Regions from separate parts of the Bradyrhizobium sp. Kon69 genome, predicted to be linked through region 3. Evidence: predicted binding sites of a transcription regulator. Region 3 holds the regulator's gene; each other region holds the start of a gene.
What was found. The regulator LexA, encoded in region 3, represses DNA repair genes until DNA is damaged. The targets are predictions, from matches to a motif close to TGTTCNNNNTGTGTTCNG.

Region 1 (3,118 bases), on a different contig from region 3:
GATGACCTCGCCGAGATTGTGCGGCGGGATGTTGGTCGCCATGCCGACAGCGATGCCGCCGGCGCCGTTGACGAGCAGGTTCGGGAACTTGGCGGGCAAGACCGACGGTTCGGTCTCGTTGTTGTCGTAGTTCGGCTGGAAGTCGACGGTGTCCTTGTCGATGTCGGCCAGCAGAGCCAGCGCCACCTTCGTCAATCGGGCTTCGGTATAACGATAGGCAGCCGGAGGATCGCCGTCGACCGAGCCGAAATTGCCCTGGCCGTCGATCAGCGGCACGCGCATGGAGAAGTCCTGCGCCATCCGGACCATGGCGTCGTAGATCGACTGGTCGCCATGCGGATGATATTTACCGATGACGTCACCGACCACGCGGGCGGACTTGACGTACTTCTTGTCCGGCGTGTGCCCCTGCTCGTTCATCGAGTACAGGATGCGGCGATGCACCGGCTTCAGACCGTCGCGGGCGTCAGGCAGCGCCCGCGCCACGATCACGCTCATGGCGTAGTCGAGATAGGACTTCTTCATCTCCTCGAAGATGGAGACGGGGCGAATATCCGAGGGTTGCGCCGGCTGGTCGCCGGGCTTGTCGTCGTCGTCAGCCAAGGGGAAATCCGGTGAGGTTTTATCTGGGAATCATATAGCGCATCGAGCCTCTGATAACCACCCTCGCGGCGATCTGGGAAGCGCTTTTTCCGCCTATTTTTCCAACAACTTAAGCCCTTGCGAGCGGTGTCTCGGACAGCCCCTGCATCGGCCTTGCAAAATCGCCGCTCACGCGTGGAAAATCGCGCGGCGAGTTCGCCCCGTCAGCGCGCTTGCCAAGCCGCAATCGGAGCTCACCCCAAACATGAAGCGGGCCCGGAAATCCCGAGCCCGTCCTGCCGATTAGTGCGATTTTCTGACACGAGATGAGAAGCACCGCCATCCGGCCGGCGCGTCCGCATCGAAACGCCCGCTCTTAGAACGGAATCGCTCAGAACGGGATATCGTCGTCCATGTCGCTGTTGCGGCCACCGCCGCCGGCGGCAACGGGACGGCGCGGTGCGCTGCTGACCGGACCGGAGGAGCCGAAATCGCCGCCCGGCTCGTCGCCGAAGCTGCCGCCTCCCCCACCGCCGCCGCTACGACCGTCCAGCATCGTCAGGGTCGAGTTGAAGCCCTGCAGCACCACTTCGGTCGAGTACTTCTCGACGCCGCTCTGGTCGGTCCATTTGCGGGTCTGGAGCGCACCCTCGACGTAAATCTTGGCGCCCTTCTTCAGATACTGTTCGGCGACCTTGCAGAGCCCTTCATTGAAGATCACGACGCGGTGCCACTCGGTCTTTTCCTTGCGCTCGCCGGTGGCCTTGTCGCGCCACGTCTCCGAGGTCGCGACGCTCAGATTGGCGATCGGCCGCCCGTCCTGGGTGCGGCGGATTTCAGGATCCTTGCCGAGATTTCCAACCAGAATGACCTTGTTGACGCTTCCCGCCATCTCCGCTCTCCGCTCCGAATGCCACTGAATTCAAGAAGGCCGGTCCGCTCCCCGCGTTCCGCCGTGCCTGTTGAGGCGACCCTATACGCTCGCCGAACGCTTGCGGACGACGATCAGTCCGTCACCCCTCCGGTTATCCCCACATATAGCATCGACCTCCCGTTCGTTCCAGATTTGTTCTTAGCGAAACGACCGCATCGATGTGTGGCGTCGATCGGCCAATGTAGTGCGGGAATGCGCGCAGCGACTGGAACCTTTGTAGGCTCCCGAAACGATGGAAAGAACTTAACATTCAATAAGTTATGGATACTCGCCCTGCCCACGTTCTTGTTGCATTTCGGAGGACGGATTTTGCCGCCGCATCTTCCTCGGCGACCGCACGATCGGCTTCACAACGCCCGAGGGGGCGGCATTCGGCAGCGACCGGATTCGCCAGGATGCGACATGGGCCTCGTCCGCTTGAACTATCGCTAGGGCGGTCCGGTGATTGCGAAATACTGATCGAACTGACATCCATCAATGCAAGGCCGGACTCGCGCCGGCCTTTTTCGTTGCTGTTCCCATGGGGAACCAAAGGTCGGTAATTGCACCATTTTCAGGCCGCTGTGGCTTTCCAGTGACACAACTTGCGGCTTCAATGGTGTAAGTACGGCCTCAGTTGGGCAAGTGAGTCCGATGCCCTTCCCTATCGTGGAAGGCACAATCAGAAACTGGGACTGGGATTAGTTGAAAATGAAAAAGATTTGGTTGGCTTCGGCCTGTTTGTTCGCTCTCGCTGCCCCGGCCTCGGCCGCTGATCTGGCGGCGCGCCCCTACACCAAGGCTCCGGTGGCCATGGCTTCGGTCTACAACTGGACCGGCTTCTACCTCGGTATCGTCGGTGGCGGCGCCTGGGAAAATTCCTCGACCGACCCGAAGATGAAGGGCGGCTTCGTCGGCGGTACCGCCGGCTACAACTGGCAGACCGGCAATGTCGTGTTCGGCATCGAGGCCGATGGCGCCTGGGCTGACGTCAGCGCGTCGGTCACCGGCCCCGTTGCCGTCCCAGGCTTCGGCCTCGTCAGCACCACCCTCAGCTCGAAGACCGATGCGATGGGCACCGTGCGCGGCCGCATCGGCTACGCCGTCAACAACGTCCTGTTCTACGGCACCGGTGGTTACGCCTGGATCGACAACAAGCTCAGCATCAGCGCGCTCGGCGTGACCGTTTCCGACAGCAAGTGGCACTCCGGCTGGACCGTCGGTGCGGGCGTCGAAGCGTTCTTCGCTCCGCAGTGGTCGGTCAAGGGCGAGTACCTCTTTCGCAGCCTCGGCGGCGAGACCTACTTCTCGGGCGCCCTGCCCACCGGCACGCTCGAGTTTCACACCGTGCAGGTCGGCGTGAACTATCACTTCGGGGGCCCGATCGTCGCGAAGTACTGATCTTCGCTATCGACACCATCGTGTTACGAAAGGCCGGCCTCGCGCCGGCCTTTTTGTTTGCCGAGCACGTTACTGCGCAGTTCCACCCGCCCTGCTCCTGCCAGATGCCGCCAGCGCGCCAACAATCGGTTGACGATTCGCAAGTCCCACTGGAAATCCGTCCCCGTTCTTCCTACGTTCACTGGCATACCCATCGGCGCCGATCCCGGTTCCGGGCGAAGC
Region 2 (3,118 bases), on a different contig from region 3:
CAGAACAGCGACGTCAGCTCGACCGAGGTGTCGCCGAGGGCGATGCAGGGATGCGAGACCGATCCGATCTCACTGCGGGCAAACACCGCGGCCGCCAACAGGGGAACAACCGAGGCCAGGATCTTGAAACGCAACATGACACGCTACTCGCCAGGCCCTGGGGAAACTCGTGGCGGGAACTGATGGGCCTTATGGTTTGCAGAGCGTAAAGGAAACTCGTTACCGCCGGGTTGATGCCGGTATCGGGGGATGAGAGTCTCGGTCGGTTAGGCGCTTTTGTTGGTTTTTCGCTCGACTTCAGTGAGAACCAAATAGCTGTTTTTGCCAAAGCTGATCGCCCACAGCGCCGCCCAGGCACCCCACCTGTTCCTGACCTCGATCTCGACGGCTTGGCCGGGACTGGTGCGAACGACGAGCGGCTGGCTCCTGCCCCAATCAATGCTCGCATCGATCGTGCAGGTGCCGGCCGGCAGCGTGATCTCCAACACGTCGTTGCGTGCGAGCTTCCCAACGCTGGTCCCGTTGACCCACAGCTCGTACGACCTCAGCCAATCGGCATATTGGGATGCACGAACAAATCTGATGGTGCAGGCATTGGCGTCGGTCATGATTCAATCTCGGGCATGGTGATGTTGTTGAGAAAGCTGCGGCGGCGCATCGCTCACGCCAGCTGGCGCACATCCTCCGCGAGCGCGCGGTAGGATAAGGCCTCGGCGAGATGGAGCCGGCCGATCTTGTCGGCGCGATCGAGATCGGCCAGCGTGCGCGCCACCCGGAGCACGCGGTGATAGCCGCGCGCCGACAGCCGCATGGTCTCGGCGGCGTCGCGCAGCAGCTTCTGGCCTTGCGCATCCGGCTTGGCGATCTCCTCCAGCACCGAGGCCGGCGCTTCGGCATTGGTGCGAACCTTCGGCAGGCCGGCATCCGCGTAGCGGGCGAGCTGGATGTCGCGGGCGGCGGCCACGCGCGCGGCGACTTCGGCCGAGCCCTCTGCCGGCGGCGGCAGGATCAGATCGGCCGCGGTCACCGCGGGAACCTCGATGCGCAAATCGATGCGGTCCATCAGCGGTCCCGAGATGCGAGCCTGGTAGTCGCCGGTGCAGCGGTCGATGCGGCCGCGCTTGCAGGCATAGCCGGGCTCGAACGCATTGCCGCAGCGGCAGGGATTCATCGCGGCGACCAGCATGAAGCGCGCGGGATAGGTGACGCGGTGATTGGCGCGGGACACCGAGACCTCGCCGTTCTCCAGCGGCTGGCGCAGCGAATCCAGCACGCGCGGATCGAATTCCGGGAGCTCGTCGAGGAACAGCACGCCCTGATGCGCGAGCGAGATCTCGCCGGGCCGGGCGCGCATGCCGCCGCCGGTGAGCGCGGCCATGCTGGCGGAATGATGCGGCGATCGGAACGGCCGCCGCGCCGTCAGCGCGCCGCCCTCGATCTCGCCGGCAACAGAGGCGATCATCGACACCTCGAGCAACTCGCCCGGTGACAGCGGTGGCAGGATCGAGGGCAGCCGTGCCGCCAGCATCGATTTGCCGGCGCCGGGCGCGCCGATCATGAGCAGGTGATGGCCGCCGGCGGCCGCGATCTCCAGCGCCCGCTTGGCGCTCTCCTGGCCCTTGATGTCGCGCAGGTCGAGCGGCGAGCTTGCTGCTTCATGCACCTTCGGCACAGGCCGCGACAGCACCTGCGTTCCCTTGAAATGGTTGGCGATCTGGATCAGCGAACTCGCGGCGATGATCTGGATGTCCGGGCTCGCCCATGCCGCTTCCGAGCCGCAAGCCGCCGGACAGATCAGCCCCTCCTCGCGCACATTGGCGCCGATCGCGGCGGGAAGGACACCGGCCACCGGCGCGATCGATCCGTCGAGGCCAAGCTCGCCCAGAACGGTGAAGCCGGTCAGCGCATCCGGGGGAATCGCGCCGATCGCCCCCATCAGCCCAAGCGCAATCGGCAGGTCGTAATGGCTGCCCTCCTTGGGCAGATCAGCGGGCGCGAGATTGACGGTGATCCGCCGGGCCGGCAGCGCCAGCCCCGAGGCGATCAGCGCCGAGCGGACCCGCTCGCGTGCCTCCGACACGGCCTTGTCGGGGAGACCGACGATCGCGAAGGCCGGCAAACCGGGCGCGACCTGCACCTGCACGTCGACCGCGCGGGCCTCGATCCCCTCAAAGGCGACGGTAGAAACCCGCTGAACCATGCCCGAACCAGCCTGCCCTTTTGCACAATTAGGGGTAGCAGAGCGGGCCGGCTCTTGCAAGAACAATACAGGAACATACTCAGGGGGCCGGGAGGCCCTAACCGATCGTAAACACGACGGAGACACTACGCCTCGAATGCAAGCTGCTCTGCTCAGCACATCCCAACGAATGTCCGCTACTCCTAGGGGTGCGGGATGGGCCGTGGTCTAACGGGTGAACAATTCAAATGCTTGCAAATCGCCGGAGAAGCGAACGACGGATGTGCACGCGGCTCGCCAAGATTCATTTTGGCGCGGGTTCGCTGCCGCGGGACTGCACGATCACCGATATTTCGGATGGCGGCGTGAAAGTGGTGGCGGAATTTCTGGAAGTGCCGCCGCAATTCACCATCATCTTCGCGCCGGACTATTCCCGCCAGTGCCGCCTGCGCTGGCGCATCGGCTGCGAGTTCGGCGCTGAATTCACCGACTGAGCTATCGGAAGCACCCCGCCTTAACGGGACTTTAGCGTTAATCGGTAAGCATCTCTGATCAGTCGCCGAGTGATCAGAGTATGTCCAAGCGTTTGTCCGTCGCCTCTCCTCCGGCGAGATATCTGTTTTCCGCGCTTCTGATCCTGGCTCTTGGCGGCTGTCAGACCACTGGCATCGAGGACATTACCGGCGCGCTCGGCGGAAAGTCGGAAACGGCTGGCAGGGCCGACGCGAAGTCCGACACCAAGCCGGACGTGAGGCCGGACATGGACGCGCTGCGCGAGCGCTATCGCGCCAAGCCTGGCGATCCCAACGTCGCGCTCGAATACGGCAAGGCGTTGCGCCAGACCGGCCAGCGCGCGCAGGCGCTCGCGGTGTTGGAGCAGGCCGTGCTCGCCCATTCCAGTAACAAGGCGCTGCTCGCCGGCTACGGCCGCGCGCTCGC
Region 3 (3,118 bases):
CGGGAACGTGCGGGTCGATCTTGCCGAACTTGCCCACGCGGGAATTGATGGTGCGCGTCCAGATCCAGCGATTGTCGTAGCGAACGTCGTCGGCGAAGGCGAGCTCCGTTCCCGGCAGCAGGCAGACGGCAACAGACGGATCGGCCGCCGAGGCGAAGCCGCGCGTCGAGGTGCCGCGGAAGCTTGTCGTGACGATCGTCTCGCCGACTTCGGCGGGGCGCGACGCGACGGCATGCAGGCTGTAGTCACACATCGGGTGCTCCTCATGCTGGGATAGCAACCCGCGTCTCTTAATCGAGGCGCAGGCCTCTATCAGAGTTGAAGCATGAACGCTCTGCTTGGTTGTGGGCAAATCTGCGGCTGGTTTCCGTGAGCCGCGATCACATTATCTTTCCCGAATTCAATAGGAACAAAGCGAGTTGCGATGCATTCGGGAGGCGCGTGCGCGAATATCGCCGGCTTGACTGCAACGGTCGAGCTTGATCGCCGGCCGCCGTTTCCTCGAACACTTGTGCCGCCAACCAGTGCCGCTTCGTGGGCGTCGTGAGGAGCCAGCGCCGAAGGAGGGGCCGGATAGTCTGTGCAGAACCAGAAAGACTACCCAGCCGGAACGGACGATGATCCGCTCCAATCTCTGACCGGCGATGCCGATCGGAAGCGCGCGAGGCGCCAGGCACCTCCGGTATCAAGTACTCCCGGGATCAAGGACGCCCGGTATCAGTACTTCCGGTAAAGCCCGATCAGCTTGCCCTGAATCTTCACCCGGTTGGGCGGCAGGATGCGGACCTCATAGGCTGCGTTGGCGGGCTCGAGCGCGATCGAGGCGCCGCGGCGGCGGAAGCGCTTCAGCGTCGCTTCCTCGTCGTCGATCAGCGCCACCACGATGTCGCCTGTATCGGCGCTCTCGTTGCGCTGGATCAGCGCCATGTCGCCGTCGAGGATGCCGGCCTCGACCATGGAATCACCGCGCACTTCGAGCGCGTAATGCTCGCCCGAACCGAGCATGTCGGGCGGCACACTGATAGTATGGCTGCGGGTCTGCAACGCCTCGATCGGCGTGCCGGCCGCGATGCGGCCCATCACCGGCACCGCGACGGGACGTTCGCCGTCGTCCGCGGGCAGGCTGGAGCTCGCACGCACCTTGCCGAGATTGCCCTCGATGACGCTCGGCGTGAAGCCGCGGCGGCTGCCTGCGGCTGCCTGGAGCTCCGGCAGCTTGATGACTTCAATCGCACGGGCGCGGTTGGGCAGGCGTCGGATGAAGCCACGCTCCTCGAGCGCCGTGATCAGGCGATGGATGCCCGACTTCGAGCGCAGATCGAGCGCATCCTTCATCTCGTCGAAGGAGGGCGGCACGCCGCTTTCCTTCAGACGTTCACTGATGAACCGCAGAAGCTCGTATTGTTTGCGCGTTAACATCTCGACCAAAGTCCCCCGGTTGATGTCGTCCGATTATGAGACGCAGAATTCGGCAATAAGCCGCTACATACTCGAAACAAATCATGAACGGACACTATATGTTCGATACATGTTCCGCAACTGCTTAATTTACCGTGAACAGAGCAAAGTTCGCGGAACGCGCATTGCGGGACGCTCAGACGGGGAGCCGCAACACTTCGCAAGCCGTGCCGGCTTCGGCCTTCGGCGCGAACGGTGCGCGCACGAGAAGTACCTGTGCTGCAGCGAGATTCGCAAGCAGCGAAGAGTCCTGATGATTGACGGGAAGAACGACGCGTGTGCCGTCGTCACGCTCCTCCAGATGCGCGCGCAGATAGTCCTCGCGCTGATCGTTGGCGCCGATTTCGCGGCCGAGCACGGCGCGCTCACGGCGATGGTGAATCGCCGAACGGCCCGACAGGGCGCGAATCAGCGGCACCATGAACAGGAACGCGCACACGTAGGACGACACGGGATTGCCCGGCAGGCCAATCACACCCATTGCGCCGAGCCGCCCGTGCATCATCGGCTTGCCTGGCCGCATCGCGATCTTCCAGAACGCCATTGCGATGCCTTCGTCCCGCAGTGCCTGCTGGACCAGATCGTGGTCGCCGACCGATGCGCCGCCGGTCGTGATCAGGATGTCGGCGCCGCTCTCGCGGGCGCGGCCGATGCCGGCGGTGGTCGCCTCCAGCGTGTCGGCGGCAATACCGAGATCAATGGTCTCGGCGCCCTCGCTGCGGGCAAGCGCGTGCAGGGCGTAGCCGTTCGAGTAGACGATCTGGCCGTGGCCGGGCGTGGTGCCCGGCATCACCAGCTCGTCGCCGGTGGCGAGAATCGCGACTTTCGGACGTCTGAAAACGCCAAGGTGCGGATGGTTCATCCCGGCGGCGAGGGCGAGGTCGCGCTCGGTGAGACGACTTCCCTTGCGCAGGAGCACGTCGCCCTCGCGGAAATCGACGCCTGCGGGGCGGATGTGCCGACCGGCGATCGCGGCTTCCTTGATCGTGATGCGCTTGCCGGCGGCGACCGTGTCCTCCTGGATCACGACGGCGTCCGCGCCAAAGGGAACGACGCCGCCGGTGAAGATCCGCACGGCCTCGCCGGCGCCGACCGTCCCCGCGAAGGGTCGGCCCGCCGCGACTTCGCCGATGACGGTGAGCTCCGAATCGATCGTTGCGGCATCGGCCGCGCGCACGGCGTAGCCGTCCATGGCCGACATCGCTTGCGGCGGCTGCGTGCGCCTTGCCGCGACGTCACGCGCGAGCACGCGATGGTAGGCCTCGTCGAGGGAGATCATTTCTTCCGGCAGCGGCTCCGCACCCGCCAGCACCGCGGCAAGCGCGTCAGAAACCGGCATCAAGGCCACGGCGAAAACTCCTGCTCGGCACGTTCGGGCGAATGTTCCGCAAATCTTCTAGCCGAGCGCGGGCGCAGAGGCAAAAACGGCTGAGCGCGCGCAGTCATCCCGCCGCTTCACATTGTTCCGGAAGGCAGGATCGCGCGCGTCGTGGCATGATCCGAAGAACCCGACAGATCGGCAGGAGAGTGGTCATGGAAGGGCGAGAACGACGAGCGCCCCGGGCCTGGATCGATCAGCTCCCTGGCTGCCCGGGAGTTACGTCGGGCGCCTGGGGTCCCTGATCCTTGTCGGGCAGCGGATCGGCCTGGGATTTCAGGT
Region 4 (3,118 bases), on a different contig from region 3:
GGGGATCGGCGAGCGCATCGAGGCGCTCGCGGAACAGCCGGTCGATGACTTTGCTTTGCGTCACCGGCCGCCCGGTCTCGACCATGATCGCGCGCACCGCGCCGTCGGTACGGAAGAAGGTAGCCTCTAATCGTCGCGCGCCCTTGCCCTGCTTCTCCATGGACGCGATCAGCGTGTCGGCGAGGCGCGACAGCGTCATCGCGATCATGGTGTCGGTCGCGATCGGCTCGGCAAAGCGTTTCTCCACGATGTAATCGGGCAGCGGCTTTCGTGGATTGATCGGTGCATCGCCCTGCCCCAGCGCATGCGCGAGCAGCGTGGAGAACCGTGCACCGAACCGCGCCGTGATTTCGCTCGGCGTGCGCGAGGCCACATCGCCGATGGTCTTCAGGCCGGCGCGTCGCAGGCCGGTGCTGATAGCCTCACCCGCGCCAAGCGCGGACACCGGAAACCGGCTGATTGCCGCCGCCTCCCCGCCATCGGCAACGATGGTCCCTGAAGATTGCCGCGTCAGCGTGCGCGCGCAGACCGAGGTGCCGGCGATCGCCGCGCTGACGGCAAAGCCCTGGCGGTCGAGGGCACGGACAAGGGTTTGCAACAGCGCAGCCTCGCCGCCGAACAGATGCGCGCAGCCGGTGATGTCGAGGAACAGCCCGTGCGGCGGATCGAGCGCCACCAGCGGCGTGAAACGGTCGCACCAGTCGGCGATGTCGCCGATCGTCTTGGCATCGGCCACGGCATCGGCGTCGAACACCTTTAAATCAGGACACATCGCCCGGGCATTGGCCAGAGGCTGGCCGATATGCAGACCGAGGCGCTCGGCCGCCTCGTCCAGCGCATGGATCACCAGCGCGTTGCTGTCCTTGGCAACGACGATGCTGGGCGCATTATTTTCATGCAGTCCGACGTTGCCGAAGAACCGCTGGATCCGATCGATGGGCAGGCGCGGCAGCCACAGGCTGAGGATACGCCGACGATTCAGAGAACTGGCACTCATCACATTTCCATTCCATGATCCACCGGCCGCACGGGCCATGACGATTGCGCAGGAGCTCGGCATCGAAGCGCGGCGCCCCCCAAGCGCTCCACATCGCGCCCGGCGGCGAATGCGCCGCGCGCAGCATCCATCTGGTCTCGGCGGTCGAGGGTAAAGGTTGCGCGGCCATCCGCAGCAACAGGCCGGTGACACCGGAAGATTGCGCAGCCAGCGTCAGCTTGCGGCTCGCCACCAGATCGAACTGCCTTGTCTCCCCCCAGAGCTCGAGCACGACGGCGCCCAGCGCGTCGCAGGCGAGCGCATCGGCCGACGTGCGCAACGCGCTCTCCACGTCGGCGGCGCGCACCATCACCATGCGGCGCGGATCGAGACCGATCTCGGCGAGCCCGCTCATCGACAGCGCACCGGTTTCAATGTCTGAAAAATCCTGCCGCACCCACAGCAGCGGTTTGCGCGCCGTCACGCGCCCCGCAAGGCCCGTGACAAAGCCCGTCGCGGCTGCGCCCTGACGTCCTTCGCAAAACACCTCGTGGATTGCCGCGCGCGCGAGCCCGCCCTTCAGCGCGCTGTCTACTTCGCTATGGCCGAGCGCGACACGGTCATGATGATGCACGACCTCCGCCGTCTCGATGCGCTCGATCTGGCCGCGCAAGGCTGCAAGCGCGCTTGTTCGTGCGCCGCTCATACGCCGCTCCTCAAGGGTGATTGCCGATGGCTCTCAAAAAGAGAACCAGCGGCTAGCTCATTTGTTCATGATATGTTCTAATATAAAGCTAACGACGCCCCGGGAGTCAATCGAATTGGCGGGCCTTGGGATTCATGAGCTGAATCAAAGGGATTCCAATATGGACGTGCAACGCAAGCTGGAAATCCTGGCGGACGCCGCCAAGTACGACGCGTCCTGCGCCTCCAGCGGCACCGAGAGGCGGGATTCCAGCGACGGCAAGGGCATGGGCTCGACCGCGCCCGGCATGGGCATTTGCCATTCCTACGCGCCGGATGGCCGCTGCATCTCGCTGCTCAAAGTGCTGCTGACCAACGCCTGCAATTACGACTGCCTCTATTGCGTCAACCGCGCCTCCTCCAACGTGCCGCGTGCCCGCTTCACCATCGACGAAGTGGTCAAGCTGACGCTCGACTTCTACCGGCGCAATTACATCGAAGGACTGTTTCTCTCCTCCGGCATCATCCGCAACCCCGACTACACCATGGAGCAGGTGGTGAGCGTCGCGCGCAAACTGCGCGAGGAGCATCACTTCCGTGGCTACATCCATCTCAAGACGATCCCGGAGGCCGACGATGCATTGATCTCCGAGGCTGGCAAATATGCCGACCGTCTCTCCATCAACATCGAGATGCCGCAGGAGACGAGCCTGCAGCAATTTGCGCCCGAGAAGGACGTGCGCGCGATCCGCCGCACCATGGGCCGGCTGCGGCTGAAGCTGGACGAGGCTGAGGAAAGCCGCAGCGCGAACACGAAAGCCAAGCCGCAGCGCTTCGCGCCGGCCGGCCAGAGCACGCAGATGATCGTCGGCGCCGACGCGGCCTCCGACCACACCATCCTCCACACCAGCGCCAATCTCTACGGTTCATACAGGCTGAAGCGCGTCTATTATTCCGCGTTCAGCCCGATCCCCGATGCCAGCCGCGCGCTGCCTCTGCGCGCGCCGCCCTTGCTGCGCGAGCACCGTCTCTACCAGGCCGACTGGCTGATGCGGTTCTACGGCTTCGACGTTGCGGAGATCGTCGACGACAGTGCGATGCTGCCGCTCGACATCGATCCAAAACTCGCCTGGGCATTACGCCACCGCGACCACTTCCCGCTCGACGTCAACCGCGCCAGCCGCGAGGAATTGTTGCGCGTGCCGGGCTTCGGCACCAAGGCGGTCGATCGCATCATCGCAACGCGGCGCACGACCACGATCCGCGTCGCCGATCTCGCGCGGCTGCATGTGCCCCGCAACAAGGCGCTGCCGTTCATCGTGCTGAGCGATCACCGGCCCGCGCCGCATCGCCTCGACGAGGCACGGCTGATCGAACAGTTCAAGCCGAAGGCAACACAACTGGGATTTGGCTTCTGATGCAATACATCACCCTCGAGAACGAAACCGATTTCGATGG

Region 1: AC0L3U_RS00255 (single-stranded DNA-binding protein) is a predicted target of LexA. The motif match lies at 1,639-1,656, and genes of this name have one in related genera.
Region 2: AC0L3U_RS11750 (YifB family Mg chelatase-like AAA ATPase) is a predicted target of LexA. The motif match lies at 2,259-2,276, and genes of this name have one in related genera.
Region 4: AC0L3U_RS09285 (ImuA family protein) is a predicted target of LexA. The motif match lies at 1,745-1,762, and genes of this name have one in related genera.

Annotation. Positions count from the first base shown of each region.
Region 1 covers NZ_JBVVOS010000001.1:51,353-54,470, reverse strand. Annotated here, with positions in the region: gene gyrA (DNA gyrase subunit A) at 1-603, opposite strand, end outside; gene AC0L3U_RS00255 (single-stranded DNA-binding protein) at 974-1,474, opposite strand; gene AC0L3U_RS00250 (outer membrane protein) at 2,207-2,896, shown strand; gene AC0L3U_RS00245 (hypothetical protein) at 2,920-3,090, opposite strand.
Region 2 covers NZ_JBVVOS010000007.1:104,437-107,554, forward strand. Annotated here, with positions in the region: gene AC0L3U_RS11740 (hypothetical protein) at 1-137, opposite strand, end outside; gene AC0L3U_RS11745 (hypothetical protein) at 267-608, opposite strand; gene AC0L3U_RS11750 (YifB family Mg chelatase-like AAA ATPase) at 662-2,200, opposite strand; gene AC0L3U_RS11755 (PilZ domain-containing protein) at 2,428-2,673, shown strand; gene AC0L3U_RS11760 (tetratricopeptide repeat protein) at 2,754-3,118, shown strand, end outside.
Region 3 covers NZ_JBVVOS010000018.1:44,788-47,905, reverse strand. Annotated here, with positions in the region: gene AC0L3U_RS23380 (hypothetical protein) at 1-253, opposite strand, end outside; gene lexA (transcriptional repressor LexA) at 718-1,419, opposite strand; gene AC0L3U_RS23370 (molybdopterin molybdotransferase MoeA) at 1,595-2,806, opposite strand; gene AC0L3U_RS23365 (hypothetical protein) at 3,033-3,118, opposite strand, start outside.
Region 4 covers NZ_JBVVOS010000005.1:224,444-227,561, reverse strand. Annotated here, with positions in the region: gene AC0L3U_RS09290 (Y-family DNA polymerase) at 1-997, opposite strand, end outside; gene AC0L3U_RS09285 (ImuA family protein) at 894-1,682, opposite strand; gene AC0L3U_RS09280 (putative DNA modification/repair radical SAM protein) at 1,843-3,078, shown strand; gene AC0L3U_RS09275 (UdgX family uracil-DNA binding protein) at 3,078-3,118, shown strand, end outside.